One region of the Nocardiopsis sp. B62 genome, then DNA from elsewhere that is predicted to be linked to it. Evidence: predicted binding sites of a transcription regulator. Region 1 holds the regulator's gene; each other region holds the start of a gene.
What was found. The regulator LexA, encoded in region 1, represses DNA repair genes until DNA is damaged. The targets are predictions, from matches to a motif close to TCGAACANNTGTTCGA.
Positions count from the first base shown of each region.

Region 2: recA (recombinase RecA) is a predicted target of LexA. The motif match lies at 2,997-3,012, and genes of this name have one in related genera.
Region 3: uvrA (excinuclease ABC subunit UvrA) is a predicted target of LexA. The motif match lies at 3,806-3,821, and genes of this name have one in related genera.
Region 4: KBX21_RS24785 (Rv2578c family radical SAM protein) is a predicted target of LexA. The motif match lies at 4,015-4,030, and genes of this name have one in related genera.

Region 1 is NZ_JAGPXK010000003.1:109,383-117,041, reverse strand. It holds gene KBX21_RS04640 (vitamin B12-dependent ribonucleotide reductase) at 1-1,189, opposite strand, end outside; gene nrdR (transcriptional regulator NrdR) at 1,319-1,795, opposite strand; gene lexA (transcriptional repressor LexA) at 2,405-3,136, shown strand; gene KBX21_RS04625 (alpha/beta fold hydrolase) at 3,186-4,277, shown strand; gene KBX21_RS04620 (hypothetical protein) at 4,296-4,967, opposite strand; gene KBX21_RS04615 (hypothetical protein) at 4,964-5,581, opposite strand; gene leuS (leucine--tRNA ligase) at 5,664-7,659, opposite strand, start outside.
Region 2 is NZ_JAGPXK010000016.1:5,525-13,183, reverse strand. It holds gene KBX21_RS17435 (prolyl oligopeptidase family serine peptidase) at 1-313, shown strand, start outside; gene KBX21_RS17430 (class I SAM-dependent methyltransferase) at 441-1,073, opposite strand; gene KBX21_RS17425 (regulatory protein RecX) at 1,174-1,767, opposite strand; gene recA (recombinase RecA) at 1,760-2,887, opposite strand; gene KBX21_RS17415 (DUF3046 domain-containing protein) at 3,069-3,263, opposite strand; gene KBX21_RS17410 (ATP-dependent helicase) at 3,384-7,659, shown strand, end outside.
Region 3 is NZ_JAGPXK010000006.1:17,798-25,456, forward strand. It holds gene murJ (murein biosynthesis integral membrane protein MurJ) at 1-1,243, shown strand, start outside; gene KBX21_RS08835 (glycosyltransferase family 4 protein) at 1,240-2,322, shown strand; gene KBX21_RS08840 (TerC family protein) at 2,719-3,738, shown strand; gene uvrA (excinuclease ABC subunit UvrA) at 4,086-6,920, shown strand; gene KBX21_RS08850 (RDD family protein) at 7,081-7,659, shown strand, end outside.
Region 4 is NZ_JAGPXK010000038.1:26,072-33,730, reverse strand. It holds gene KBX21_RS24805 (methionine ABC transporter permease) at 1-369, opposite strand, end outside; gene KBX21_RS24800 (methionine ABC transporter ATP-binding protein) at 369-1,421, opposite strand; gene KBX21_RS24795 (MetQ/NlpA family ABC transporter substrate-binding protein) at 1,425-2,342, opposite strand; gene KBX21_RS24790 (glutaminase) at 2,652-3,935, shown strand; gene KBX21_RS24785 (Rv2578c family radical SAM protein) at 4,040-5,113, shown strand; gene KBX21_RS24780 (hypothetical protein) at 5,346-5,552, opposite strand; gene KBX21_RS24775 (YrhK family protein) at 5,893-6,198, shown strand; gene KBX21_RS24770 (PASTA domain-containing protein) at 6,334-7,659, opposite strand, start outside.

The sequences.
Region 1 (7,659 bases):
CGGTGAGCCGGGTGAACCCCTCGACGTCGAACGTGTCGTCCTCGCGTAGGAACTTCAGCAGGTTGATCGAGGCCAGGTTGCAGGACGAGTCGTCCAGACTGAGGTACTCACTGCAGGGGTTGCTCGCGCTGATGCGGCCGGTCTCGGGGTTGGTGTGCCAGTCCTGGATGGTGCCGTCGTACTGGATGCCCGGGTCCGCGCACTCCCACGCGGCGGCGGCCATGCGGTGGAAGAGCTCCTTGGCGTCGACGGTGGCGATGACCTCGCCCGTGGTGCGGGAGGTCAGGCCGAACCCGGAGCCGGTCTCCACCGCGCGCATGAACGCGTCGGACACGCGGACGGAGTTGTTGGCGTTCTGGTACTGGACGCTGAACATGTCGTCGCCGCCCAGGTCGACGTCGAAGCCCGCGTCCCGGAGCGCGCGGATCTTGTGCTCCTCGCGCGCCTTGGCCCCGACGAACTCCTCGATGTCGGGGTGGTCCACGTCGAGCACCACCATCTTGGCCGCCCGGCGGGTGGCGCCGCCGGACTTGATGGTCCCGGCGGAGGCGTCGGCGCCGCGCATGAAGGAGACCGGCCCCGAGGCGGAGCCCCCGGAGGACAGCAGCTCCCTGCTGGAGCGGATGCGCGACAGGTTCACCCCCGCGCCGGAGCCGCCCTTGAAGATCAGCCCCTCCTCCTTGTACCACTCCAGGATCGACTCCATGGTGTCCTCCACGGAGAGGATGAAGCACGCGGAGACCTGGGCCCTGGAGGTGGTGCCGACGTTGAACCAGACCGGGGAGTTGAAGCTGAAGAGCTGGTGGGCCAGGGCGTACTTGAGTTCGTGGTCGAAGACCTCGGCGTCCTGGTCCGAGGCGAAGTAGCCGTGTTCGCGGCCGGTTCTGGTGTAGACGCCGACGACGCGGTCGATGAGCTGTCTGAGGCTCGACTCGCGCTCGGGAGTGCCGACGGCCCCCCGGAAGTACTTGCTCGTCACGATCTGGGTGGCGTTCACCGACCAGGTGACGGGGAACTCGACGCCGTGCTGCTCGAAGTTGACGGTGCCGTCGCGCCAGTTGGTCATGACGACGTCGCGGAGTTCCCATTCGAGGGTGTCGTACGGATGGACGCCCTCGGTGGTGTTGACCCGGCCGATCGTCAGGCCCTTGCCCCGGCGCCTGGTCGTGCCGTTCGTCCTTCGCGTCATGGCGACCTCTCCCCCGAAGGTCATGCGCGGACCCGGCGGTGACCGCGCGGACGTTCATGTGTGTTCGGGGTGGTGCGGAAGGCACGGTCTCGGCCGGGCTCTCCACCCACCATGCGGCGGTCGCCGGGGTTACCCGGTGGTGTCGACCGCGGGCTCCCCCTCGCGGTCCTCCCGCAGGCTCGCGATCTCGGCCTCGAAGTCGGCGAGGCTCTCGAACCCACGGTAGACGCTCGCGAAGTGCAGGTAGGCGACCTCGTCCAGGTCACGCATGGGACCCAGGATGGCAAGGCCGATCTCGTGGGCGGGCACCTCGGCCACACCCCGGCCGCGGATCTCCTCCTCGACCCGCTGGCCGAGTTTGGCGAGGGCGTCCTCGGAGACGGGGCGGCCCTGGCAGGCGCGGCGCACCCCGGCGATGATCTTGGTGCGGCTGAAGGGTTCGGTGACCCCGGACCGCTTGGCCACCATCAGCAGGACGGTCTCCTGCGTGGTGAAGCGTCGCTCACAGACGGGGCAGGTCCTGCGGCGCCGGATGGCCGCGCCGTCGTCGGTGGACCTGCTGTCGATCACCCTGGTGTCCGGATGACGGCAGAACGGACAGTGCATCCCGGTTCACCTGGCTTTCCTGTACCCGACCAACAACCCTGGAGGTCTACTTAACCACAACTTATTGACCACAGCCCCCATGTCAACACCAGATGTTGTGGTCGAACCTAGGCGCCGGGGCGGACACCCGCAACCCTGCCGACGGCGTGTCCCCAAACCCTGGAACAGGGGCGGCCGAGGAACGGGGTTCGAGGAGGTGGAAACGGGGATGTGCGGCTCCGGGAGCCGAATCCAAGGATAAGGGGGCGCGGGCGCGCGGCTCGACGCCCGCCACACCTCGGCGCCGACCGAATTCCCCCCTCTCCCGCGAGCACGGAGTGGCGGCGGGGCACGGCGAGACGAACCCCATACCGGATCGCACATTCCCCGGACAACGGCCACGGCGCGCGTGTACACACATAAGTCCGGACCCCCGGAAATCGGGGCGCGAAAACACAATGCGAAATCCCCACGCGCCCTCGTCCACACGTTCTCGAACGCTTGTTTGATATCACCGTGTGCAACGACTAAAGTTGACCTTGATTTCACACCGGCTTCGCCGTCCGGTCCGCGTGGCCGATCCGGCCACACACAGGCCCTGACCGAACCGAACACCGAGGAGGCCCGGCCGTGCCGGAGGAGAACCCCGGAGCCGTCGGCTCCGGACCCACCACCGTTCTTTCGCCCGTCGGCGACCCGGGCCCGTCCGGGTCCGACACCCCCAAGCTCACCGCACGTCAGCAGAGTGTCCTCAACTGCATCCAGCGCTACGTCCGGGAACGGGGGTACCCGCCGTCCATCCGGGAGATCGGCGACACGGTCGGCCTGTCCAGCCCCTCCAGCGTGGCGCACCAGCTCAAGGTGCTCCAGCGCAAGGGCTACCTGCACCGGGACCAGAACCGGCCGCGCGCCGTGGAGCTGCGCACCCCGGGCCGCGAGGCCTCCCAGACCCTCACCCAGGAGGAGCTCACCGCCGACTCCACCCGGGCGGCCTCGGTGCCGCTGGTCGGTCGGATCGCCGCCGGTGGCCCGATCCTGGCCGAGGAGGCCGTGGAGGACGTCCTGGCGCTGCCGCGCCAGCTGGTCGGCGAGGGCCGTCTGTTCATGCTCACGGTGGTCGGTGACTCCATGATCGACGCCGCGATCACCGATGGTGACCTGGTGGTGGTCCGTCAGCAGCAGACCGCCGAGAACGGTGACATCGTCGCGGCGATGCTGGACGACGAGGCCACCGTCAAGGTGCTGCGCCGGGAGCCGGACGGGCACGTGTGGCTGATGCCGCGCAACGACGCCTACGACCCAATCCAGGGAGACGAGGCCACCATCCTCGGCAAGGTCGTCACGGTCATGCGCCGGGTCTGAGCCCAGGTCCCCGAGCCGGGGGTGGTGGGCGTGCCGATACGCTGAGGGCGTGTCGACACCTGCCTCCGCCCCCGTGTCCCCTTCCCCGAGCCGACCCCGCGCCGCCCTGGCCTCGGCCCTGGTCGCCGGGGCCCTGCTGGTCTCCGCCTGCGCGCCCAGCGACGGCGACGGGCCCGCGCTGCCCGGTGCGGCCGGGCAGGAGCGCGAGGTCTCCTTCGAGGGTGGCGGGTTCACGGTGCCGGGCACCTTCACCGCTCCCTCCGGCGCCGGTGAGGGCTCCGTCCCGGGGGTGCTCATCGTCTCCGGCAGCGGTCCCACCGACCGGGACGGCAACGGCGCCGCGCGCCCGGAGGCCAACACCAACCTGAACCTCGCCCGGGTGCTGAGCGGTGCGGGTGCCGCTTCGCTGCGCTACGACAAGTTCGGCAGCGCGGACCCGGCGGACATGAGCGAGGCCGAGGAGGAGGCCCTCGACCAGCCGGTCGACCCCCTCGTCTTCGACCGGCAGATGGCCGCCGCCTACACGGAGCTGGTCGCCCAGCCCGAGGTGGACCCCGAGCGCACGGTCATCCTGGGCCACAGTGAGGGTGCCCTGTACGCGCTGCGCGCCCACGAACTCCTCGACGCCGAACCCGCTCTGGTGCTGGCCGCTCCGCCGGGCACCCGCATGCTGGACCTCATCGACCGCCAGGTGTCCGAGCAGATCCGCACCGCCGAGGCCCAGGGCGGCGTCGGCGAGGTGACCGCGGCGCAGATGCTCTCGGACCTGCGGGCGGGCCGGGCCGCCGTGCGCGCGGGCGGGGAGCTGCCCGAGAGCGACGCCACGGGGTTGTTCGACGAGAACAGCGCGGACTACCTGACCTGGATCGACTCCTTCGACCCCGTGGAACTGGCCGAGGGCCTGCCCGGGGACACCCCGGTGCTGGTCCTGTGGGGCGACCAGGACGCCCAGGTGAACGAGGAGGAGGTCGACCGGCTCATGACCGGCCTGGACGGCGCCGAGCGGGTGGACCTGTCGGGGGTCGACCACATCCTGCGCGAGTACGACGACTCCCCCGGGGCCGCCGCCCTCGACGCGGACCGTGCCTTCTCCCCCGACGTCACCCCGGCGCTGGAGGGGTTCCTCGACGGTCTCTGGTAGCCGACCCGGAACGATCCGCTAGTCGTCCGCGGGTGCGGGCAGCTCGTCGACGACGGCGCGGGCGAGGAGCTCGGCCTCCTCGGCGGCGGCCTCACCGTCCATGGAACCGATCGCGTCGTAGTCGGTGGCGGCGGTGTAGCAGGACTCCACGTACAGGTTGGAGACCCGCACACCCACGCATCCCACTTCGAAGGCGCCGTCCTCGACCCACGTGAGCGCCTCGTCCCCCAGGCCCTCCACGGGCTGGGTGTCGTTCTCCCCGGCGGTGGAGCGCAGGGTCTCGGCGGCGGTCTCCACGCCACCCTCGACCGGGGCGGCGACCAGGACGAGGGTGGCGGCGGACGGCACGGAGGCGCCCGCTCCCTCGGGAGTGGCCCAGCGGCACTGCCAGCCCGCCCCGAAGGGGTCCTGGCCGGTGCCGACGGTCTCCTCGATCTCACTCTCGTAGCCGGGCACCGACTCCTCGAGGGTCTCGGTCTCACCGATCCCGCACTCGGGCGCGGCCTCGAACTCGCCCAGTTCCACACTGTCGCGCAGCAGGTACCAGGTGAGCCATGCGGCGAGCGCCAGCACGGCCAGGATCAGGACGACGAGGAGGGTGACGGCCAGTCCCCGGCTCTGCGGCGGGGTGGCTCCGGGGTCCTCCGACTGCGCGAAGGCGGGCGGGGGCCCGGAGTGGGGGGTGCTCACAGGGCCTCTCCCAGCTGTTCGGCGAAGGCGACGACGGTCTCGCTGGCGCGGTCGTAGGACACGGGGTCGTCCTCGTCCATGGCGCTGTAGGAGACGCGGACCAGCAGGTTGTCGCTGTGGAAGGCGAGTTCGGCGGTACCGGGGACCTGGCCGCGCCAGACCTCCGCCTCGGCGCCGGATCCCAGGACCACGGAACGACCGCGAGCCGGGGCCATCGCGGTCTGGGCCCGGGAGGCGGACTCGTCGCCGGTCACGGCCGGTTCGGCGGAGGCGTCGGTGAAGCGCGCGGACAGGTCCACCCGCAGCACACCCTGCTCCTCGGCGTCGAGTCCGGCCGTGGTCCACACGCACGCGGTGCCCTCGCCGCCCGCGAGGGGGCCGCCGTCGTCCGTTTCCAGGACGGCACCGGGCAGCGCCTCGGTGATCGCCTCCTCCGGGACCACGCCGCACGGTGGCGCCGTGGTGTGGGCGTCACCGCCCCGGGGTTGGTCCGGGTCGTTCCCCGTGAACCAGAGACCGCCTCCGACGGCGGCGGCGGAGACCGCCACCGTGCCCGTCACCACGATCGCCGCCCGCACCCAGGGTCTGGGTCCGGAACCCGTCGCAGAGCCCACCCGGCCACCGCCTCCCAATCAGTTGTCACGCCCAAGGTAGAGGGCGGTGGTCGCCAGCGCGACCACCGCCCCGTGCGACGGATCAACCGACGACGATGTTCACCAGCTTGGGCGCGCGGACGATCACCTTGCGCACGGTCTTGTCACCGATGAAGCTCTGGGCCTTCTCCGAGGCCAGGGCCAGGCGCTCCAGCTCGGCGGCGTCGATGTCGGGGGACACCGACAGCTTGTCGCGGACCTTGCTCTGCACCTGCACCACGCAGGTGACGGACTCCTGGACCAGCAGCGCCGGGTCGGCCTCGGGCCAGTTGCCGACGGCCACCGAGCCGCTGTGGCCCAGCTTCTCCCAGCCCTCCTCCGCGACGTAGGGCGCGAACAGGGACAGGGCGACGGCCACGAACTCAGCGGCCTCACGGACGGCCGGGTCGGCGGCGCCGGGACCGGAGTCGATCGCCTTGCGGGCGGCCGAGACCAGCTCCATGCAGCGGGCGATGGCGACGTTGAAGCGCTTGTCCTCGACCAGGGCGGTGATCTGGTCGATGGAGCGGTGCGTGAAGCGCCGCAGATCGGTGTCGCCTGTGGAGAGGTCCGTTCCGGGAGTGCTGCCCGCACCGGCCTCACTCATCACCCGATAGGCGCGGTTGAGGAACTTCTGCGCGGCGACCACGGACACGTCCGCCCAGTCCACGTCCTCCTCGGGCGGGGAGGCGAAGAGCATGGTCAGCCGGACCGCGTCCACACCGTAGGCGTCGATCTCCCTGCCCAGGTCCACGCCGTTGCCCAGCGACTTGGACATCGCCCGGCCCTCGTTGATGACCTGGCCCTGGTTGGTCAGACGGCGGAAGGGCTCGGTGAAGCCGACCATGCCCATGTCGTACAGGACCTTGGTGAAGAAGCGCGCGTACAGCAGGTGCAGCGTCGCGTGCTCCTTGCCGCCGATGTAGTGGTCGACGGGGCCCCACTTGTTCACCTCGTCGGTGTCGAAGGGGGCCGTGTCCAGGTGCGAGGAGATGTAGCGGAGGAAGTACCAGGACGAGTCCACGAAGGTGTCCATGGTGTCGGTGTCGCGCTCGGCCGAACCGCCGCAGGACGGGCAGTCCACGTGCAGCCACTCCTTGGCGGCGGCCAGCGGAGAGATGCCCTTGGGGGCCAGCTCGGCGCCCTGGAGGTCGGGCAGGGTGACCGGCAGCTGCTCGTCGGGGACGGCCACCTCGCCGCAGGAGGGGCAGTGGACGATCGGGATCGGGGTACCCCAGTAGCGCTGGCGGGACAGCAGCCAGTCGCGCAGGCGGAAGTTGACCGTGGCGTCGCCGGTGCCGCGCTCGCTCAGGATGCCGATGATGCGCTCGATGGCGTCGGTCTTGGTCAGGCCGTCGAGGGGGCCGGAGTCGCGCAGGACGCCCTCGCCCGCGGCGGCGACGCCGGTCTCGGCGGGGTCGGCCTCGCCGGTCTCGACCACGACCCGCACGGGCAGGTCGAAGGCGAGGGCGAAGTCGAGGTCGCGCTGGTCGTGGGCGGGCACCGCCATGACGGCGCCGTGGCCGTAGCCGGCCAGTACGTAGTCGGCGGCCCAGACGGGCATGCGCTCGCCGTTGACCGGGTTGACGGCGTAGCGGCCCAGGAACACGCCGGTCTTGGGACGCTCGGTCGTCTGGCGTTCGATGTCGGAGAGCTTGGCGACCTCGGAACGGTAGTCCTCGAAGGCCTCGCGCTGCTCGGGCGCGCACAGCTCCGCGGCCAGGTCGGCGTCGGCTGCCACCACGAAGAAGGTGGCGCCGTAGAGGGTGTCGGGCCGGGTCGTGTAGACGGTGACCGGCTCGTCGCGGCCCTCGATCTCGAAGCGCACGTCGGCGCCGGTGGAGCGGCCGATCCAGTTGCGCTGCATGGCCAGGATCTCGTCCGGCCAGCGGCCGCCGTCCAGCTGGTCCATGTCGTCCAGCAGACGCTGGGCGTAGTCGGTGATCTTGAAGTACCACTGGTTGAGGGCGCGGCGCTCGACGTCGGCTCCGCAGCGCTCACACCTGCCCTGCACGACCTGCTCGTTGGCGAGCACGGTCTGGTCCTGGGGGCACCAGTTG
Region 2 (7,659 bases), on a different contig from region 1:
CATGGCCGCTGGGCTGAGCAGGCGCCAGGTGCCCCACGCGCTGCTGGAGTTCGAGGGTGAGGCGCACGGATTCCGGTCCGAGGCCGCGCGCGTGCGCTCCCTGGAGGCGGAGCTGGCCTTCTACGCGGGAGTGTTCGGTTTCGCGCCGGACGTGGCCCCGCTGGAACTCACCACCGATCCCCCCGAACCGCGCGCAGAGGAACCGGAGGTCGACATCCCCGTCGCGGAGCAGCTTCCCGAGGTGACCCCGGAGGCCGGTGTGACCGCAGGGACCGGTGAGCCCGTGGTCAGGGAGCACACGGAGCCGTCCTGAGCCCCCGAGGAACTCGACCGGGTGCGGGAGTGCCTGGTCGGGCCTGATCAGACCCGCGGGGTGTTCGCCGCCGCCCTGCCGGGGTGGGGCCCGTCAGGGAGCCGTGCGCACACGGTCACTTCGGCGATCACCGGTCGAGGCGGGCCAACAGGTGGGCGTCAAGGAAGCCCCGCTCGGAGGCCGGATCATGGATGAGCCGGGCGACCACGGTGAGACCAGCCTCGGCCAGCAGTTCGGCGAACCGTTCCACAGGCCAGCTGTGGGCGGGGGTCACCTTGTGGTCGAAGCGAACCGGCTCGGGTCCGTCGGTGGCGAAGAACGAGACCAGGAGCAGCCCCCCGGGCGCCAGGACCCGCACCTGCTCGTCCAGGAGCGCCGGCAGTTCCCCGGGCGGGGTGTGGATCACGGAGTAGTGGGCCAGCACACCGCCGAGCGCGCCGTCCTCGACCGGTAGGGTCTCCATCCGCGCCCGCTCGAACCGCAGGGACGGGTACGTCCGCCGTGCGTGGTCGACCATGGCGGAGGAGAGGTCCAGCCCGAAGGCGTCCAGACCCAGTTCGCGCAGCATGGCCGTCAGGTGTCCGGGCCCACACCCGACGTCGGCCGCCAGCGGGTTCCCCGTCCCGCGCACCAGTTCGGCGAAGGTGCCGATCATGTTCCGCGAGAACGGCTGTGTCTCCAACCGTCCCGCGAACATCGACGCGTACAGCTCGACGACCCCGTCGTAGGCGGCCCTGGTCTCTTCCTGGTGTTCCGTCACAGAAGAGGAAGCTAGCATCCGCGTGCGTGCACGGCGCCCGGGGCCGAAGCGGCCCCGGCCCGCCTGCGGCCCGGGTGGGGCGGGGTTGGCTGAGTGGGCGCTAGAGGTCGGGGTGGTCCGGGTCGGCCTCCAGGCCTTCCTGTTCCATCTCCTCGCGGACGATGCGGTAGGACAGGCCCCCCGGGTAGCCCTTGCGTGCCAGGACGCCCAGGGCACGGCGGATGCGGGCCTCCTTCTCCCTGCTTCGGCTCCCGCGCAGGCTCTTGCGGGCCAGCACGCGGGCGGCCTCCTGCTCGTCCTCGTCACTGACCTCGGCGACCGCCTCACGGACGGTCTCCTCCTCCACCCCCCGGGTGCGCAGCTCCTGGGTCAGGGCACGGCGGGACAGGTGCCTGCCGTACTGCCGGGAGGTGACCCAGGCCTGGGCGAAGGCGGCGTCGTCGATCAGTCCGGCCTCATCGAGGCCGTTGAGGACCCCCTCCACCACCTCGTCCGGGTACTCCCTGCGGTGCAGGGAGCGCTCCAGCTGGGCGCGGGTGCGCGGGGAGTGGGTGAGCATCCGCAGGACCAGGTTCCTGGCCTTGTTCTCGAGGTCCGCTCCGGGCTGCCCGCCCGGAGCGGTCTCCTCGTCGGCGCTCACCGGATCGGCCTCGGCCGGTCCGGTGCGGTCGGGTGACCGGCGCCGCTCACGCATCCGGGGCGGCGGCCTTGGTGGTCTTGGCCGCGACGCGCTTGGCCGGGGCCTTGGGCTCCTCGGCCTTGACCGGGTCGGCCTTGGGCTCGGCGGGGCTGGACGCGCTGGAGGCGCTGTCGTCACCCTGTCCGGGGATGCCCAGCTTCTCCTTGATCTTCTTCTCGATCTCCTTGGCCACGTCCACGTTCTCGCGCAGGAAGTTGCGGGCGTTCTCCTTGCCCTGCCCGAGCTGGGTGCCGTCGTAGGTGTACCAGGCGCCGGACTTGCGCACGATGGCGTGCTCGACGCCCAGGTCGATGAGGCTGCCCTCGCGGGAGACGCCGACACCGTAGAGGATGTCGAACTCCGCCTGCTTGAAGGGCGGAGCGACCTTGTTCTTGACGACCTTGACGCGGGTGCGGTTGCCGACCGCGTCGGTGCCGTCCTTGAGCGTCTCGATGCGGCGCACGTCCAGGCGGACCGAGGCGTAGAACTTCAGCGCCTTGCCACCGGTGGTGGTCTCCGGCGAGCCGAACATGACGCCGACCTTCTCGCGGAGCTGGTTGATGAAGATCGCGGTGGTGCCGGTGGTGTGCAGGGCACCGGCGATCTTGCGCAGCGCCTGGGACATGAGCCGGGCCTGGAGGCCGACGTGGCTGTCGCCCATCTCGCCCTCGATCTCGGCGCGGGGCACCAGGGCCGCCACGGAGTCGATCACGATGATCGAGACGGCGCCGGAGCGGATGAGCATGTCGACGATCTCCAGCGCCTGCTCACCGGTGTCCGGCTGCGACAGGAGGAGGTTGTCGGTGTCGACGCCGATCTTCTTGGCGTACTCGGGGTCGAGCGCGTGCTCGGCGTCGACGAAGGCGGCGATGCCGCCCATCTTCTGGGCGCTGGCCACCGCGTGCAGGGCGACGGTGGTCTTACCGCTGGACTCGGGGCCGTAGATCTCGACGACCCGGCCCTTGGGCAGGCCTCCGATGCCCAGGGCGACGTCCAGCGCGATGGCGCCGGTGGGGATCGCCTCGATCGGCGGACGGTCGTCGTCCCCCAGCCGCATGACGGAGCCCTTGCCGAACTGCCGCTCGATCTGCGCGAGCGCTGTTTCGAGAGCCTTGTCTCGGTCTCCAGATGCCACGGGATTCCCCTGTTGGGTTGATGCCTTTTTCTTCATGATGCGCATGACGCTACGCGGTCGCTACGACAATCGCGACGCTCGACGTCCGCCCACCGAGAACCCAGAGTACCCGAACTCATGTTCGAAATCCGGTACGAACCCCTGGCGTCCCGGTTTTTACGTGTGCTTGGGGAAGGTCGGCTCAGCGGACGGAGGCGGGAAGGTCGAACGCGTCACACACGGCCCGCCACACCTCCTTGGCCGAGGTCCCGTCGGCCAGCGCCTGGTTGACCGTGCGGGAGCCGAGCTTCTCGATGACGTAGTCCTTGGCCAGGCTGTCCGCGTAGGCCTCGCCGAACTGGGCGTGCATGTTGTGCCAGAAAACAGTGAGTCTCATCGGCCCCAGTATGGGTGACCGGAGGGAGCCGCTGGGCCTCGTCCACAGGACGAGTTCCGCCGGTCCGCGGTCCCGGGTGTCCTGCGGCGATCTGTCGGACCCCTTGGGCAGACTGGTGCGATGAGCGGAGCGACCGATCCCCTGGCACCCTTCGGCACGGCGACCCGGGCCTGGTTCGGTCGGGCCTTCCCGGACGGGCCCACGGCCGCACAGACCGAGGCCTGGCGGACGGTCGCCTCCGGCAGGGACACGCTGGTGGTGGCGCCGACCGGGTCGGGCAAGACGCTGTCGGCCTTCCTGTGGTCCCTGGACCGGCTCACCCACGCCCCGGTGCCGACGGATCGCTCGAAGCGCTGCCGGGTCCTGTACGTGTCGCCGCTCAAGGCGCTGGCTGTGGACGTGGAGCGCAACCTCCGCCAGCCGCTCGCGGGGATCGCCGCGGCCGCCGAGGGCGGTGGGGAGGTCCTGTCACCGGTCACCGTGGGGGTGCGCACCGGCGACACCCCCGCCCAGGAGCGGCGCCGGATGGCGACCCACCCCCCGGACGTCCTCATCACCACGCCCGAGTCCCTCTTCCTCGTCCTGACCTCCAGGGCCCGTGAGGGCCTCTCCGGGGTGGAGACGGTCATCGTGGACGAGGTGCACGCCCTGGCCGGGACCAAGCGCGGCGCCCACCTGGCGCTGAGCCTGGAGCGCCTGTCCGCCCTGGTGGACCGCCCGGCCCAGCGGATCGGCCTGTCCGCCACGGTGCGTCCGCGGGAGACCGTCGCCGCCTACCTGAGCGGCACCGGTGGGGGATCCGCCGGAACCGGTGGGGGATCCGCCGGAACCGGTGGCGCCGTGATCGTGGCGCCGCCGGACACCCCCCGCATGGACCTGCGCGTGGAGGCGTCCGTACCCGACCTCGACGAACCCGGGAGCCCGGCCGCCACGGCCGAGGGCCTGCCCCCGGACCCGCGCGCGGGCAACACCATGAGCCGGGGCTCGGTCTGGCCGCACATGGAGCGCCGGGTGCTGGATCTGGTCGAGGCCAACCGCTCCACCATCGTGTTCACCAACGGCCGTCGCACCGCCGAGAAGCTGTGCGCCCGGCTCAACGACCTCCACGCCGAACGCGTCGACGGCGGCCTCCCCGACGAGGAGGTGGCCGCGCAGGTGATCGGCCAGTCCGAGCAGAGCCGGGGCGGTGACCCGGTGATCGCGCGCGCCCACCACGGGTCCGTGTCCAAGGCCGAGCGGGAGCTCATCGAGGACGACCTCAAGGCGGGGCGGCTGCGGTGTGTGGTGGCCACCTCCAGCCTCGAACTCGGGGTGGACATGGGGGCGGTGGACCTGGTGGTGCAGGTGGCCGCTCCCCCGTCGGTGGCCAGTGGCCTCCAGCGGGTCGGCCGCGCGGGCCACCAGGTGGGTGAGACCTCCCGCGGGGTGTTCCTTCCGCAGTACCGGGGCGACCTGCTGGCGACCACCGTGGTGACCGAACGCATGCGCGCGGGCGGGATCGAACGGCTGGAGATGCCGCGCGACCCCCTGGACGTGTTGTCGCAGCAGGTCGTGGCCATGGTGGCGATGGACGACTGGACGGTGCCCGGGCTCGCCGCACTGGTGCGACGCGCGGCGCCCTTCGCGGACCTGAGCGACGCGGTGCTGGAGTCGGTGCTGGACATGCTGTCCGGCCGCTACCCCTCGGACGAGTTCGCCGAGCTGCGGCCACGCCTGGTGTGGGACCGAGGCGAGGACGTGCTGCGGTCGCGGCCGGGCGCCCAGCGGCTGGCGGTGATCAGCGGCGGCACCATCCCCGACCGGGGCATGTACGGGGTGCACCTGGCCTCGGAGTCGACGAGCAGGGCACCGACCCGAGTCGGTGAGCTGGACGAGGAGATGGTGTACGAGTCGCGGGTGGGCGACGTGTTCGTGCTGGGCTCGACCTCGTGGCGGATCGAGGCGATCACCGCCGACCGCGTGATGGTCTCCCCCGCCCCCGGACGGCCGGGCCGGATGCCGTTCTGGAAGGCGGACGCGCTCGGACGCCCGGCCGAACTGGGCCGTGCGGTGGGCGCGATGACCCGTGCACTGGCCGAACGCGACCAGGTGGCGGGGCGTGAGTTGGCCACGGCCGCCGGGCTGGACAACTGGGCCGCCGACAACCTCGTGGAGTACGTGGCCGACCAACGTGAGGCGACCGGCAGCGTGCCGGACGACCGAACAGTGGTGATCGAGCGCTTCCGCGACCAGGTGGGCGACTGGAGGGCGGTGGTGCACTCACCGCTGGGGGCCCGGGTGCACGCGCCGTGGGCGCTGGCGATCGCCGGGCGGGCCCGGGAACGGTTCGGGACGGACGCCCAGGTGGTGCACGGTGACGACGGGATCGTGCTGCGGCTGCCGGACGTGGAGTCGGGCGGCATCCTGCGGGCGGGTGAGCTGGCCGACCTGGTGTCGTTGGACCCGGAGACCGTGGAGGCCGTGGTCACCGACGAGCTCACCGGGTCGGCGCTGTTCGCGTCCCGGTTCCGTGAGTGCGCCGCGCGGGCGCTGCTGTTGCCACGGCAGCGCCCGGACCGGCGGATGCCGTTGTGGCAGCAGCGGTTGCGGGCCCAGCACCTGTTGTCGGTGGCGGGCCGCTACGGGTCGTTCCCGATCGTGTTGGAGACGGTGCGCGAGTGTCTGCGGGACGTGTTCGACGTGCCCGCGCTGGCGGAGGTGCTCACTGACGTCCGGGCGCGTCGGATGAGGGTGGTGGAGGTGGAGACCCCGCAGGCCTCGCCCTTCGCCCGGTCACTGCTGATGGAGTACACGGCGGCGTTCCTGTACGAGGGTGACGCCCCCGCCGCCGAGTTGCGCGCGCAGGCGCTCACCCTGGACGCGTCGCTGTTGGCGGACCTGCTGGGCAGCGCGGACCTGCGGGAGCTGCTGGACCCGGAGGTGGTGGAGCAGACCGACGCCCTGTTGCAGCGGACCGCCGCACCGGTGCGGGACCTGGAGGGTGCGGCCGACCTGTTGCGGGAGGTGGGGCCGCTGACCACCGCCGAGGCGGACGAGCGGGGTGCGCTGCGGGAGTGGCTGGCCGAGTTGGAGGGCGCCGGTCGCGTGGTGCGGATGCGGGTGGCCGGGGCCGAGCGGTGGTGCGCGGTGGAGGACACGGCCCGGCTCCGCGACGCCCTGGGAGCCGTGCCCCCGCCCGGGGTCCCGGAGGTGTTCCTGGAACCGGTGGCGGAGCCGGTGGTGGACCTGGTGTCGCGGTACGCGCGCACGCACGCGCCGTTCACCTCGGCGCAGGCGGCCGGGCGGCTGGGACTGGGCCGTGAGGTGGTGGAGGGCGCCCTGCGGGAGCTGTCCGGGCGCGGCAGGGTGGCCCGGGGCGGGTTCCGGCCCGGAGGCAGCGGTACCGAGTGGTGCGACGACGACGTGCTGCGCCGTCTGCGACGGGGTTCGGTCGCCCGGTTGCGCAGGGAGGTCGAGCCGGTCGAGCCCGGGGCGCTGGCCCGGTTCGCGCCGCTGTGGCAGCGGGCGGTTCCCGACGCGCGGCTGCGGGGACCCGACGCGGTGTTCGAGGCGGTGGAGTCGCTGCGCGGTGCCCCGTTGGTGGCCTCGTCCCTGGAGTCGACGGTGCTGGCCGCCCGGGTGGAGGGTTACGCCCCCGTGGCCCTGGACTCGCTCACCCAGGCCGGGGAGGTCGTGTGGGCGGGGACCGGGGCGCTGCCGGGTGAGGACGGCTGGTTGACGCTGGTCCCGGCGGACGAGGCGCCACTGCTGCTGCCCGATCCCGTCCCGCCGGAGGAGGGCTCGCTCGCCGAGACCGTCCTGGATGTGCTGCGGGAGGGCGGGGCGCTGTTCTTCCGGGACGTGTCCCACCGTGTCGCCCGCGCTCTGGGCGGGGCGGTGGTCTCCGACGCGGACCTGGTGGCGGCCGTGTGGCGGCTGGTGTGGGCGGGGTGCGTCACCAACGACACCCTGGCCCCGCTGCGTGCCGTGCTGGGGGCGGGCCCCGTCACGCGGCGCGGCTCCTCCCGGGCCAGGCGACGCCCGGTCATGCCCACGCGGTCCGGTCCTCCCACGGCGGCGGGTCGCTGGTCGGCCCTGCCGGCGCCCGACCCGGACCCGACCCGCCGCACGCTGGCTCGGGTGGAGGCGCGGCTCGAACGCGACGGGATCCTGCTCAAGGGACAGCAGGGTCGGGGCATCTCCTCGGACGAGTACCGGGTGCTGCGCTCCATGGAGGAGGCGGGTCGGGTACGCCGGGGCTACTTCGTGGAGGGGTTGGGCGGTGCGCAGTTCGCGCTGCCCGGCGCGGTGGACCGGCTGCGGGCGCTGTCCGGTGAGGAGCCCGGCGGACCGACGCCGCCCGTGGTGCTGGCCGCCACGGACCCCGCCAACCCGTTCGGCGCCGCGTTGTCCTGGC
Region 3 (7,659 bases), on a different contig from region 1:
CCGCGCCGCTCTGGTCGGCCTGGCCGCCCGCATGCTGGTGGTGTTCGCGCCGCAGATCGTCTTCTACGGGCTCGCGGCGGTCCTCTACGGCGTGCTCCAGTCACACCGCCGGTTCCTGGCTCCGGCCCTGGCGCCCCTGGTGTCCAGCCTGGTGGTCATCGCCGCCTACCTGGTGTTCGTGCCCCTGGGCGCGGACCACCGGCAGGACCTTGACACCCTGCCGATCCCCGCCGAACTCGTGCTCTCCCTGGGCACGACCGCCGGGGTGGTGGCGCTCTTCCTCACGGTGCTGGGCCCGGCCGGGGGGCTGCGGCTGCGGTTGCGCCCCCGCCTGACCTTCCCCCCGGGTGTGGGCGCCCGCGTGCGTTCCCTGGCCATGGCCTCGCTGCTGCCCCTGGTGGCCATGCAGGTGAGCCTGCTGCTCTCGGTCGCTCTGGCCAACTGGGGCGGGGGAGCGGGCGCCTCCGTGCTGTACAGCTACGCGTGGGCGCTGTTCACCCTGCCCTACGGGGTGATCGCCGTTCCCATCGCGACCAGCGCGTTCACCGCGCTGGCGGTGGCCCACGCGGAGGAGGACCGGGACGGCTTCGCCCGGCTGCTCTCGGGCAGCGCGCGGGCCTGCGTGGTGATCACCGCGGGGGTGGGCACGGCCCTGGCGGCGGCGGCCGCACCGCTCGCGGCGGTCTTCGCCCAGGTGGAGCCGGCACCGTTGGAACGCGCGCTGTCGACCTACGCCCCGGGGGTGGTGGGGTTCGGCCTGGTGGCGCTGCTCAGCCGGGCGCTGTACGCCTCCCACCACGGCCGCTCCGCCGCCACCGCGCAGGTCGTGGGCTGGCTCGTGGTGATGGCGTGCGCCGTGGGGCTGGTGTGGGCGCTGCCCCCGGGGTGGTCCATCGCGGGGCTGGGCGCGGCGAGCACCGCGGGGCTCAGCCTGGCCGCCGCCCTGCTGTGTGCGGGGGTGGCGCGGGTCCACGGCGCCGCGTCCCTGTCCGGCCTGGTCCGGTCGCTGTGTGCGGCGCTGGTCGCGGGCGCGGCGGGATGGCTGGCCGGGCGGTGGGTCGCCACGGCGCTGGAGGGGCCCCCGGGGGACGGAATCTGGTGGACGGCGCTCGTGGCCGTCGCCGCGGGGTCCGCGGCGATGGCGGTCTTCGGGGCGGTGGCGGTCCTGGTGGACCGCTCCGCGCTGCGCACGGTGGCGGACCGTGCTCGGAACATTCGCGAACGAGGGAGGGGAACACGGTGAACGGCAGGATCGCGTTGGTCGTGGGGACGGTCAGCGGCGGGGTGGGCCGCCACGTGCGCTCGCTGGGTGAGGGGCTGGTGAACCGGGGGTTCCGTGTGGCGGTGGTCGGACCGCCCTCGGCCGATCGGGAGTTCGGGTTCTCGTCGCTGGGCATGCGCTTCTCCCCGGTGCCGATCGGGCCCTCGCCGTCCCCGAGCGATCCCGGGGTGGTGCTGCGCCTGCACTCGTTGCTGCGCGGGGCGGACGTGGTGCACGCTCACGGACTGCGGGCCGGGGCCCTGTGCGCGCTGGCGGGGGCGCGGCCGTTGGTGGTCACCGCGCACAACGCGCCGCCCGTGGTCGGGGGAGTCCTCGGCGCGGTCTACCCCGTGCTCGAGCGGATCGTGGCCCACCGCGCCGAGGTGGTCCTGGGGGTCTCCGGGGACCTCGTGCGCAGGCTCTCGGCTGCCGGGGCGAAGGACGCCCGGATGGCCGTGGTGGCGGCCCCGGAGACGGGCACGCCGTTGAAGGGACGGGAGGAGACCCGGGCGGACCTGGCTGTGGAGCCCGGCCGTCCGCTGCTGATGACGGTGGCCAGGCTCGCTGAGCAGAAGGGGCTGGACACCCTGTTGGCGGCGACCCCGGCGATCTCGAACCGGGTCCCCGAACCCGTGGTGGCCATCGCGGGGGACGGGCCGCTGTGGGGGGAACTGCACGACTCCGCCGCGGAGATGCGGGTGGACGTGCGCATGCTCGGGCACCGGGGCGACGTGGCGGACCTGCTGGCGGCGGCGGACGTCTTCTGCCTGACGAGCCACTGGGAGGGGCCGTCGCTGGTCATCATGGAGGCCCTACGGGCCGGGCTGCCGGTGGTCTCCACCAGGGTGGGCGGCATCCCCGACCTCTACGCGGGGACGGTGCTGATGGTGCCGCCCGGCGATCCCGCGGCCTTCGCGGCGGCGGTCGGCCGGGTGCTGGACGACCCTGACCTCGCGGCCGATCTGCGTGCCCGCTCCCGGGAGGCGGCGCTGAGGCTGCCCTCGGAGGAGGACGCGGTGGAGGCGGCGTGCGCGGTGTACAAGTCGGTGGCGCCCTGGTGACCGTCCCGGTTCCGGGTCCCCGGACGCGGCAGGGGCGCCCCGTGGACGGTGCCCGCGGGACCGTGCGGTCACACGTGGAACGGGATGTCCGGCGGGTGCGGATGATGTGTCTCCGGGGAGTGGTGGGTACCGCCGCGCGGGTGACTTCCTCAGAGAGGATTCTGATGTCATGCTGAGTACTGGCTCGGATGGCGTAACCTGTTCTGGTGCGCTCTACGCGCCTGCTTCACCACGTGAGGGGAGTATCCCTGTCGCGGCGGTGCCGTCATCACGGAGTACAACGACGTTCTCCCGGTTCCGTCGGTTCACGTTCTTCGGACGTGAGCGGGAGAGACCTCCGGTTATTCGCCGTGCGTGCAAAACGCTCGCGCGCACCAACCGGAGGAGAATCCGTCCGTGAACGTTCCCTTGTGGGTGTGGGCCGCCACCATCGCGGCCATGGTGCTGATCCTCGCCCTGGATCTCGTGATCGTCGACCACCCGTGGAGCAAGACCAAGGGTCCCAAGGAGTTCGGGATCAAGCAGGCCTCCTGGTGGGCCGTCTTCTACATCGGTATCGCCATCGTGTTCGGGTTCGGGGTCATGTACTTCGGCAACCCGACGGCGGGCGCCGAGTACTTCGCCGGGTTCGTCACCGAGAAGAGCCTGAGCATCGACAACCTCTTCGTGTTCTACCTTCTGATGACCGCGTTCGCGGTCCCGAAGAAGTACCAGCACGAGGTCCTGCTCGTCGGCATCGTCATCGCGATCATCATGCGCGGCTTCTTCATCGTGCTGGGCGCGCAGGTCATCAACGCCTGGAGTGAGGTCTTCTACCTCTTCGGCGTCTTCCTCATCTACACCGGCTACAAGATCGTCCGCGACCACGTCAAGGGCGACGACGAGGAGAAGGACTTCACGCAGACGCCGGTCGTGCGCCTGGTGAAGCGCTTCTGGCCCGTGACGAAGGACTACCACGGCGCCAAGCTCACCGTGAAGCTCGACGGCCGCCGCCACGTGACCCCGATGCTGCTGGTGATCGTCGCGATCGGTGTCATCGACCTCGTCTTCGCCGTCGACTCCATCCCGGCCATCTTCGGCCTCACGCAGGACGCCTACATCGTCTTCACCGCCAACGCCTTCGCCCTGATGGGTCTGCGCCAGCTGTACTTCCTGCTGGCCGGACTGATGGACCGCCTGGCCTACATCAGCTGGGGCCTGTCCGCGATCATGGTGTTCATCGGCGTGAAGATGATCCTGCACGCCCTGCACGAGAACGGCGTGCACGTCGTCGACATCGGCATCGGCACCTCGCTCACCGTCATCCTGGGCATCATGACCGTCACCATCGTCGGCAGCCTGGTCAAGTCCGGCATCGACCAGCGCCGTCAGGCCGAGCTCGAGGGGCAGGACCGGGACAGGGCCGACCGCTCCTGACCCCGGACCACCCCGTCCGCGGACGACCCCGGGGCCCGGTCCCGGGAACTGTGGAAACCAGCATCGTTCGAACGGTTGTTCGTTTATAGTGGTGGTGTCCCGGCGCTCACGCGTCGGGGTGCCACCATTTTCGCGCGGCGGAAGAAACGGCCCCGGGTGATCGTTAGTCTTGTCGAACGGGGAGTCGTCTCACCACTCCCCGACATCTCCTGAGCGGCCCGATTCCGGAGCCGCGGCGGCCCCGAGGGGTCCGCGACCGCCTCAACGCGAAGCCATACACGGGTCCACCGACGTCACTGAGACGTGGTCCGCGTCCTGTGCGTCAGAGCCGAAGGATGTCTCACTCGATGGTCGAACAACTCGTGGTCCGTGGAGCACGGGAGCACAACCTCAAGGACGTGTCGCTGGACCTGCCCCGCGACTCCATGATCGTGTTCACCGGCCTGTCAGGTTCGGGCAAGTCCTCGCTCGCCTTCGACACCATCTTCGCCGAGGGCCAGCGCCGCTACGTCGAGTCCCTCTCGGCGTACGCCCGCCAGTTCCTGGGCCAGATGGACAAGCCCGACGTGGACTTCATCGAGGGCCTGTCCCCGGCGGTCTCCATCGACCAGAAGTCGACCAGCCGCAACCCGCGGTCCACGGTGGGCACCATCACCGAGGTCTACGACTACCTGCGCCTGCTCTGGGCCCGCGTGGGCGTTCCGCACTGTCCGGAGTGCCACCGAGAGATCGCCCGGCAGACGCCGCAGCAGATCGTCGACCGGGTCATGGAGATGACCGAGAGCACCCGTTTCCAGGTGCTCGCACCGGTCGTGCGCGGACGCAAGGGCGAGTACGTCGAGCTCTTCAAGGACCTCCAGTCCAAGGGCTACACGCGCGCCGTCGTCGACGGCCAGTCGGTCCGACTGGACGAGGCGCCCAAGCTCGGCCGCTACGACAAGCACGACATCGCCGTGGTCGTGGACCGGCTCAGCGTCAAGCCCGGCGCCAACGGGCGGCTCACCGACTCGGTGGAGACCGCGCTCAAGCTGGCCGGCGGCACCATCGTCCTGGACTTCGTGGACCTGGAGGCCGACGACCCCGAGCGGGAGAAGGTCTTCTCCGAACACCTCTACTGCCCCTACGACGACCTCTCCTTCGAGCAGCTCGAACCGCGCTCCTTCTCCTTCAACGCGCCCTACGGCGCCTGCCCCGACTGCTCCGGTCTGGGCACCCGCATGGAGGTCGACGCGGACCTGCTGGTCCCCGACCCCGAGCGGACCCTGGCCGAGGGCGCCATCGCCCCCTGGTCGGGCGGCCCCAACGGCGGTTACTGGGAGCGGATCCTCAAGGCGCTCGGCGAGGCCGTGGGGTTCGACACCGACACTTCCTGGGAGCGGCTGCCGCGCCGCGCGCGCAAGGCGATCCTGGAGGGGCACGACACCCAGGTGCACGTCAGCTACCGCAACCGGTACGGGCGCAGCCGCTCCTACTACACCGAGTTCGAGGGCGTGATCCCCTGGGTGAAGCGCCGCCACTCCGAGGTGGAGAGCGACCACACCCGTGAGCGCCTCGAGGGCTACATGCGCTCGGTGCCCTGCCCCACCTGTGACGGCACCCGGCTCAAGCCGGTCGTCCTCGCGGTGACGGTGGGCGGCAAGTCCATCGCCGAGGTGGCCTCCATGGCGCTGGGCGACAGCGCCGCCTTCCTGGCCGGGCTCCGGCTCTCCGACCGCGACATGGTCATCGCCGCCCAGGTGCTCAAGGAGATCAACGCTCGGCTCGGATTCCTGCTGGACGTGGGCCTGGACTACCTGAGCCTGGCCCGCTCCTCCGGTTCGCTCTCCGGCGGTGAGGCCCAGCGCATCCGTCTGGCCACCCAGATCGGCTCCGGCCTGGTGGGCGTGCTGTACGTCCTGGACGAGCCCTCCATCGGCCTGCACCAGCGTGACAACGCCCGGTTGCTGGAGACCCTCCAGCGCCTGCGCGACATCGGCAACATGCTCATCGTGGTCGAGCACGACGAGGACACCATCCGCGCGGCCGACTGGGTCGTGGACATCGGTCCCGGCGCCGGCGAGCACGGCGGGCACGTCGTGGTCTCGGGCATCGTGGACGAACTGCTCACCTCCGCCGACTCGCTCACCGGCGACTACCTGGCCGGGCGACGCGCCATCGAGCTGCCCGCCACGCGGCGCCCGCTGACCAAGGGGCACGAACTGGTGGTGCGGGGCGCCCGCGAGAACAACCTGCACGGCATCGACGTGTCCTTCCCGCTGGGCGTGTTCACCGCCATCACCGGCGTGTCCGGTTCGGGCAAGTCCACACTGGTCAACGAGATCCTGTACAAGGCCCTGGCCAAGGAGCTCAACGGGGCGCGCGACGTGCCCGGCCGCCACCTTCGGGTCAACGGGATGAACAAGGTCGACAAGGTGGTGCACGTCGACCAGAGTCCGATCGGCCGCACACCGCGTTCCAACCCGGCCACCTACTCCGGGGTCTTCGACCACGTGCGCAAGCTGTTCGCGCAGACCACCGACGCCAAGACGCGCGGGTACCAGCCCGGCCGGTTCTCGTTCAACGTCAAGGGCGGCCGCTGCGAGGCCTGCTCGGGTGACGGCACGCTCAGGATCGAGATGCAGTTCCTGCCGGACGTGTACGTGCCCTGCGAGGTCTGCCACGGTGCCCGGTACAACCGCGAGACCCTTCAGGTGAAGTACAAGGGCAAGAACATCGCCGAGGTTCTGGACATGCCGATCTCGGAGGCCCTGGAGTTCTTCGAGCCGGTGAACGCGATCCGCCGCCACCTTCAGACGCTGGCCGACGTCGGTCTGGGCTACGTGCGGCTGGGCCAGCCCGCCACCACGCTCTCCGGAGGTGAGGCCCAGCGTGTCAAGCTCGCCGCCGAGCTCCAGCGCCGCTCCACCGGGCGGACTGTGTACGTGCTCGACGAGCCCACCACCGGCCTGCACTTCGAGGACATCCGCAAGCTGCTGGGAGTCCTCAACCGGCTGGCCGACACGGGGAACTCGGTGATCGTCATCGAGCACAACCTCGACGTCATCAAGACGGCCGACCACGTCATCGACATGGGCCCCGAGGGCGGTTCCGGTGGTGGCACGGTCGTGGCCGAGGGCACCCCCGAGGAGGTCGCCGCGGTCGCGGAGTCCTACACCGGACGGTTCCTCGCCAAGATGCTCTGACCGGACCCGCGAGGATCCACCTCCGGCGCCCGCACGGCCACCGTGCGGGCGCCGCGTCGTGCGAGGCACCGCAGCGCCGGGCGGGCGCGCGCGGCGGTCGGTACAGTCGTGGGTGCCAGGCGCCCGCATCCCCCGTCACCCCCGGAGGTCGACCTCTCCCATGAACGCCTCACCGCACCCGAACGGACACCAGTGGGGGACGCGACCGCCGCAGGACGGCCCGCCCGCACCGGGACCGGTCGGGGCACCCGCGCCCGAGGGCGGTTCGGCGGCGGGGACCGTGCCACCGGTGGTCGGGGCCGGCTACCCGCTGGCGTCCTGGTGGGCGCGGGCGGCCGCCCGCTGCATCGACGCGGTCGTGATCGCGCTGCCGGCGCTTCTGATCAGCCTGGTCCTCGCGCTCACCTGGGCCGGTGCTCAGGTGGTCCTGGGCGGATCCACCCAGGACCTGGACCAACGCTTCTGGTTCATCCTCTGGCCGGTCATGTTCGTCCTCCACACCGCCTACGAGACCTACGCCGTCTCCCGCTGGCAGCAGACCTACGGCAAGCGGAGGATGGGGCTGAAGGTGGCCCCGCTGTCCGCCCAGGGAGGGCTCGGTCCGATCCGCCTCTCCGCCGTCACGGTCCGCGCGGCCCTGTACGGCTTCCCGATCCTGCTGTTCTTCACACGCGGGCTCTGGTTCGTGTTCATCGCCGTGATGGCGCTGCTGATCGGCGGGATGGCCGCCTGGAACCGG
Region 4 (7,659 bases), on a different contig from region 1:
GACCGAGACCAGGTTCTGCTCCACGATGCGGGCGATCGCGAAGCTGGATGCGCAGATCATGACGAAGACGACCGCGTCGTTGCCGATACCGCTGCCGACCACCTGGATGGTGACCGGTTGCAGCGCGGCGATGAGGATGACGAACGGGACGGGGCGGACCAGGTTCACCAGGACGTTGGTCAGGTGCCAGACCGGCCGGTTGGCGAACAGCCCGCCCTCGCGCGTGGTGAAGAGAGCGAGCCCGATCACCAGACCGGCCAGGCCACCGATCAGGAACGCCCAACCGACCATGTACAGCGTGTCGAACATCGCCCGGACCAGGGCGGGCCCGTAGTACTCCCAGTCCAGGTCACGGTAGGTCCCGATCATCAGTCCACCTCCTGTACCGGGCTGGCTGCGGCCAGTTCCGCGATCAGCCTCTCCGCGGCTTCGGCCGGTCCGCCGACCGCCAGGGTCACCAGGCCGTAGGAGGAGTCCTTGGTGGTGCTCATCCCGCCGTGCACGATCTCGAAGCTGGCACCCAGCCGGTCGGCGCGGCCCAGCACGGAGCCGACCGCCACGGAGTCCTTCAGGGACACCGTGACCAGCCGCCCGGACGTCGCCCTCCTGATCCGCGCCACGTCCTCGGGGGTGGGCCGCCCCTTCAGCGCGGACGCGACGAACCCAGGCTCCTCCCCGGAGTACGGGTCGGAGAAGAGGTCGTGGACCGATCCGGTCTCCACGATCCGCCCCCGGTCCATCACGGCCACCCGGTCGGCGATGGCACGGATGACCTCCATCTCGTGGGTGATGGCCACGATGGTGATGCCCAGCTCCTCGTTGGCCCGCCGCAGCAGGGCGAGGACCTCGGCAGTGGTGGCGGGATCCAGGGCCGAGGTGGACTCGTCGGCGAGCAGGATGTCCGGCTCGGCGGCCAGCGCCCGGGCGATCCCCACGCGCTGTTTCTGCCCACCGGAGAGCTGTTCGGGGTACTGGTCGGCCTTGTCCGTCAGCCCGACGAACTCCAGGAGTTCGTCGACCCTTCGCCCGCGCCGACGCCGGTCCCACCCCGCGATCCGCAGCGGGTAGGCCACGTTCCCGGCCACGTCGCGGGAACCGAACAGGTTGAACTGTTGGAACATCATCCCGATCCGGGAGCGGACCTTCGTGAGCCGCCGTTCGGGAAGGGCGGAGATCTCCTGGTCCAGCACGTGGACGGAGCCCGAGGTGGGCTTCTCCAGCCCGTTGACCAGGCGGATCAGCGTGGACTTGCCCGCGCCGGAGAAGCCGATCACGCCGAGGACCTCACCACGGTGGACGCGCAGGGACACGTCGTCGACCGCGGTCACGGCCCGTTCCCCCTCACCGAAGGTGCGTGTGACGCCCTGGAACTCGATCAGTGCCGTCCGCGGCCGCGCGCCGTCGGGGTGTTCCGTGCCCACGTCTCAGGCTCCGTCGCCGATGGCCGCCTCGTACTCGGCCAGGGCCGTGCGCAGCTCCTCGACGTCGACGTCGGCGGGGACGGAGGTGCCCTCGGACAGCTCCGAGGCGATCTCCAGGACCCGCTCGTCGTGGTAGAGGGCGGCGATCGCGGCCAGGGCCTCGTCGTCGCGGTCCTCGTCGCGCACCACGAAGGCGTTGACGAACGGGAACGCGGCGGGGTCCTCGGGGTCGTCACCGAACAGGGCGGAGGTCGGGTCGATCCCGGCGTCGTTGAGGAAGCTGTTGTTGATGACCGATCCCTGCACGGACTGAAGGGCGTTGACCGTCTGCTCGGCCGACAGCGGCGTGACCGTGACGGTGGAGGCGTCCTCGTCGACGTCACGGGGCTGCGGTTGCGGGGAGTCCCCGGTGAGTTCGACCAGCCCGGCCAAGGCCAGCACGTTGATGGCGCGGCCCTGGTTCACGGCGTCGTTGGGAACGGCGATCTCGTCGCCCTCCTGGAAGTCCTCGACCGAGTCGTACTCCTCCGAGTACAGGGAGAGCGGGACGATCTCGGTGGGTCCGACCGGGGTCAGGTCGTCCCCGGAGGCGACGTTGTAGTCGGCCAGGTAGGCGATGTGCTGGAACCAGTTGGCGTCCAGGTCACCGCTGGACAGCGCCGGGTTCGGCTGGTTGTAGTCGGTGAAGTTGACCAGTTCGACCTCGTGGCCGAGTTCCTCCTCGGCGAGCTGCGCCAACAGCCGGTGGGTCTCGTTCTCACCCACGACGCCGATCCGGTAGGCCTCCCGTTCGGTTTCGGTGGAACCCTCGTCCCCCTCGGTTGCGCAGCTGGTCAGGGCGAGGGCCAGCGCCGAGGCTGCGGCGACCGTGGTGAGGGCGTGGCGGCGCCGGAGGGGGTGGGAGCGTGCGGTGGTGGGCATGGGGCTTCTCTTTCGCGTGTGGTGCGTGCTCGCACAGCCGGGCGCGGCAGCGGAAACGCTCCGGATCGGACGGCAGGGAATTCCGGATCCATTGGAGAATAGCCCACAAAAGAAATGCGGAATGCTGAAATATTTCATCAACAAAACAGGAGTCGACTACTGTTAACAGGCGTTGAACGGAATTCTGAAAACGCGGTTCACATTTCCCTCTGAGGTCGAGCCCGGGAGGATTGTGGAGGCGGTGACCTGGGCAGGACCGTGAGGCGACTCACATCGCGACACCGGCCGGAGAAGACGGAGGAACCCTTGTTGCGCTCACCGATCCTCGACTACCTCGACGCCATCATCGAAGACACCGAGCACGTGGTCTCGGGCGCCCGGGCGGACTACATCCCGGAACTGGCCTCCGCCGACCCGGACCGGGTGGCGGTGGCGCTGTGCACGGTGAACGGGACCGTGTACGCGAGCGGGGACGCGAACCACGAGTTCAGCATCCAGTCGATGTCCAAGCCCTTCGCCTACGCGCTGGCGATCGAAGACCACGGCCTGGAGTTCGTCCTCGACCGCGTCGGGGTGGAGCCCAGTGGCGAGGCCTTCAACGAACTGTCCCTGGACCCGGAGACCGGCAGACCCCGTAATCCGATGATCAACGCGGGGGCGATCGTCACCCACGCTCTCGTCGGCGAGGACCACCGCCCCGCCGCGGACCGCGTCCTGAGACTCTTCTCCGACCTGGCGCAACGGCCGGTGGAGGTCGACGAGGGGCTGGCCGCCTCCGAGCTGGAGACCGGGGACCGCAACCTCGGTCTCGCCTACCTCCTGCACGCCTCCGGAGGTCTGGAGCAGGACCCCGCCGCGGCCGTGGCGGGGTACGTCCGCCAGTGCTCGGCCAACGTCACTGTGCGTGACCTCGCGCTCATGGCCTGCACCCTCGCCAACGGCGGCGTGCAGCCCAACACCGGCCAGCGGTTGTTCGGCAGGCGCACCACCCGGTACCTGCTGAGCGTGATGGCCTCGTGCGGCATGTACGACGCGGCCGGTGACTGGCTCACCAGCGTAGGAATCCCCGCCAAGAGCGGCGTGGCCGGGGGCATCCTCGGCGTGCTGCCCGGCCAGGTCGGGGTCGCGGTGTTCTCCCCGCGTCTGGACGCGCATGGCAACAGCGCGCGCGGCGTGGCCATGATGGAGAGGCTGTCGAAGGACCTGGGCCTGCACCTGATGGAGCCCGGCAGACCCGCCCGCTCGTCGCTGCGCGAGACCCGCAAGGAGGTCGTCGACGGCGAACCGGCCACGGTCTACGTACTCCAGGGCGACATGGTGTTGAGCAGTATCGAGGCCCTGGTGCACGAACTGGTCGAGAACACGCCCTCGACCCACCTGGTGGTGTTCGACATGAGCCGGGTCGACGAGGTGCTGCCGGTGGCCCGCCGCACGTCCGCCGCCATGACCGCCAAGCTGGTCGACACCGGCCACCGGATCATCCTGGTGGACCCGGAGGAGACCGTCCCCGAATTCCAGGACAGCCGAGGCCGCGCGGTGGAGCGCTGGACCCCCGAGCGCCTCGAACGGAGCCAGCTCCAGGGCGGATCCTGAGCCCTATCCGCACCGGCCACGCCGTGGCGGGCCCACACCGGACGTGATCCACAACCCCACCGCACCACTGGACAGACATTCGAAAACATGTTCGAATTGACCGCATGCGCTGGGAGAACCTCCGAGAGGGAACCAAGAACACCGGGCAGGGGTCACTGTTCGAACCCGCCCCGACCCCACCCGAACGCGGCACCGGGCGGGCCGGTCTGGGCACCCCCGCGCCGGGGCCGGTCCTGGCGGGCCAGGACGGCGAGGCGGTCGCCATCGAGATCCAGGCCCGCAGCATCATCAACCGCGTGCCCGGCGACGACCCGATGTTCCGGTGGACCATCAACCCCTACCGGGGCTGTTCGCACGCCTGCGTGTACTGCTTCGCCAGACGCACCCACGAGTACCTCGACCTCGACAGCGGCCGCGACTTCGACACCCGCATCCTGGTCAAGGTCAACGCCGCCGAACGGTTGCGCGCCGAACTCGCCCGGCCCTCGTGGCGCGGCGAACACATCGCGATGGGCACCAACACCGACCCCTACCAGCGAGCTGAGGGCCGGTACCGGCTGATGCCGGAGATCATCGCGGCGCTCCGCGACACCGCCAACCCCTTCTCGATCCTCACCAAGGGCACCCTGGTCCTGCGCGACCTCCCCCTCCTGGAACAGGCCGCACAGGTCACGAGGGTCGGCATGGCGGTGTCGGTCGGCTCCGTGGACACGAGTGTCTGGCGCACCGTGGAGCCCGGGACCCCGAGCCCCCGCGCACGGCTGGGCGTGGTGCGCGCGCTGAGCGAGCGCGGGCTGGAGTGCTCGGTGCTCATGGCCCCGATCCTGCCCGGGCTGACCGACTCAGCGGAGCAGATCGAGGAGACCGTCGCCGCCATCGCCGAGGCCGGGGCCACCCGCGTCTCCCCTGTCGTACTGCACCTGCGCCCGGGCGCGCGCGAGTGGTACCGGGCATGGCTCACCCGGGAGCACCCGCGCCTGCTGCCGCTCTACCGCGAGCTCTACGCACGAGGCTCCTACGCCTCCGACTCCTACCAGCGGATCGTCACCACGGCCGTCCGCGAGGTCGCCGCCAGACACGGCCTGAACAGACCCGGGTCACCCCGGGACGCCGAGAGGCCGTCCGAACCCTCCGCGCCCCAGGGGCAGCTTTCTCTGGACCTGCCCACGTCGGCCTGAGTGCGAGGCAGGTCCGACACACCGGCGTCGAGGTGGCGGCCACGACCCGGCTCGGTGCGCGGGCGCCGACCCGGTTCCTCTTCGGCTGAGTGCACGCTGACGCACCGAACCAGAAAAGGAGTTCGCGCGAAGCGGCAGATCGGGCCGGACCTGACAGTCGAGGCCCAGGAGCAGCCACGCACGAAAAGCCCCCTCCCGCCGAAGCAGGAGGGGCAACAAGCCCCAGGGAAGGTCAATCCCCAAGCGGAGAGAACTGGTTCACCGTGACCACCGCCCAGACCGTCACGCCGGCCAGGACCACCCACACTGCCCACATCACCCACAGGGCCCATTGAGAGCCCACAGCCACCGTGGCTGCGGCCAGAGCGATCGGGGTCATCCCGGTAGATGTCATCAACAGGCCGGTTGATCGTCGGGCTCGTCTCAGGTCCTCGTCCACGAGGAGATCTTAGGAGCGTCGTTCGGCTTCTAGGTCCGGCCGCGTTCCAGTCTTCGTCTGCTTTGCGATGACCTGTGTCGCGGCCAGGCCGGGGGCTGGCTCGGCGGCGCGTCGGACCGGGACCGCTGTCGACGAGCGACCTTGTGCGGAGCCCCGTGACGCTCGGCCGGGCGACCCCCGCATCCCGTTCAGGTCCCGCCGCCCGCTCAAGGCTCCTTTCCCTCAGCCCATGGAGACCGCCCCCGGGCAACGCGCCGCAGGACACGGGTACGCGGCGGCACCGGGTTCGGGACCGCATGATGGCGGATGGAGCCAGGACCCCGGAGCCGGAGGAACCGCAATGCGCGAGCGTGACCCCAACCAGCCTCTGACCGTGCGGGTCGGTCACCGCGAACTCGTCATCCGGCGGCGTTACGAGGTGTTCAGCATCCTCAACGACGTCCTGATCGCGCTGTGGTTCATCGCGGGCAGCATCATGTTCCTCTTCCAGGACCTGATGACCGCGGGAACCTGGTGCTTCCTCGCTGGCAGCCTGGAACTTCTGGTCCGGCCGCTCATCCGACTCGGCCGACACCTGCACCTGTCCCGGGTCCGGGCGGGCACGCGCCGCTCCGGGATGGCGCCCGAGACCTCCATGGACTTCTGAGCGCGGCCGGGGTGCTCGGCACACGCGGGACCCGCGCCCCGAGCCGGTCAGCCGCCGCCCGTCCGCCCAGGGTCGTGGACGGCGGCAGGAGACGGGCTCAGTTCGTCGGGGCCGTGGCGCCCGGGCCAGAAGCCGTCAGCACGAGGTGACCGGGCGCCAGGGACCCCACTCGTTGGACTCCGAGGGGGAACTCTCGGAGTTCCACCACGCGGCTTCGTACTCCTTGCCCTCGTGCACGACACGGGCGCCCTCCGGGTAGGTGGTGCCCTCGGACCAGCCCCCGGAGGTACAGGGAGCGGCCTGCTCCTGCTCCTCCTGCCGGGGCTCCTCGGAGTGCTCCTGGGTCGGCGGAGCGGCGGCCTGCCCTTCCTCTCGATCGTCCTCGGTGCCCGTGTCCTCCTCCTGCCCGGCGTCCTCCTCCTCGTCCTCCTCCGGCCCCGTGGAGATCACGAGCACCACGAGTGCGCCCTCATCGACCACGGCCCCCGGGCCGGGGGTGTGGCTCTCGACCTCGCCCGAGGGCCGCTCGGACTCGGCGGCGTCCTCGACCCGGGACTCCAGGCCGAGTTCGGCCAGCGTGTCGACGGCCTCCTGTTCGGAACCGCCGACCAGGTCGGGAACGGTGACGCCCTCCACGACGGTGAGCACCACGGCGGCGTCGTGGGGAACGGTCTCGCCCTCCTGCGGGTCACTTTCGGTGACCGTTCCAGCGGGCAGGCCCTCGGACGGCTCCTGCACGACCTCGACGTCGGTGAATCCTTCCTCTTCCAGGGCCTCGCGCGCGTCCTGTTCCAGGGAACCGACCACCTCGGGCATCAGGACGGTCAGCGGTCCCGCGGCCACCGACAACCGGACTTCGGCCCCCTCCCCCAGCTCGCGACCGCTCTCCGGGCTGGATGCGGTGACCAGCCCGGCCTCGACGTCGTCGCTGCGCACGTCCCTGTAGGTGACCTCCAGGGCGACCGGCAGTTCCGCCAGAAGGTCGGATGCCTCTGCAGGGGAGACCCCGACCAGGTCGGGCATGAGCGCGCCGCCGGGCTCGGCGCCCTGTTGGGTGAGGGCCCACAGCACCGCTCCCCCGACCAGGGCGACGACGAGGGCCAGGGCGGCCCACAGCAGCGTGCGGCGGCGAGGCGGCGAGGTGCCTTCGGAGGTTCCCCGGTCGGCGGGGGCCACACGTGCCACGTGTCGGCCCTCGGCCGGGGGCAGGGATCGGACGGTCTGACCGAGCAGGGTGCGGTACTCGGCCGCGTCGGCCGGGCGTTGCCGGGGGTCGGGGTCGTTCCCCCGGGCCACCAGGGCGCTGATCGCCCCGCCCACGGCGTCGCGCCCAGCGAGGGAACCCTCGGCGTCGGTGCCGGTGACCATGGCCTCCAACAGGGTGGCGACGGCGGCGACGTCGTCCTGGGGGCCGAAGTCGGCCCCGTCCCGGCCCGGGCCGGTCGGGGCGGTCAGGAGCAG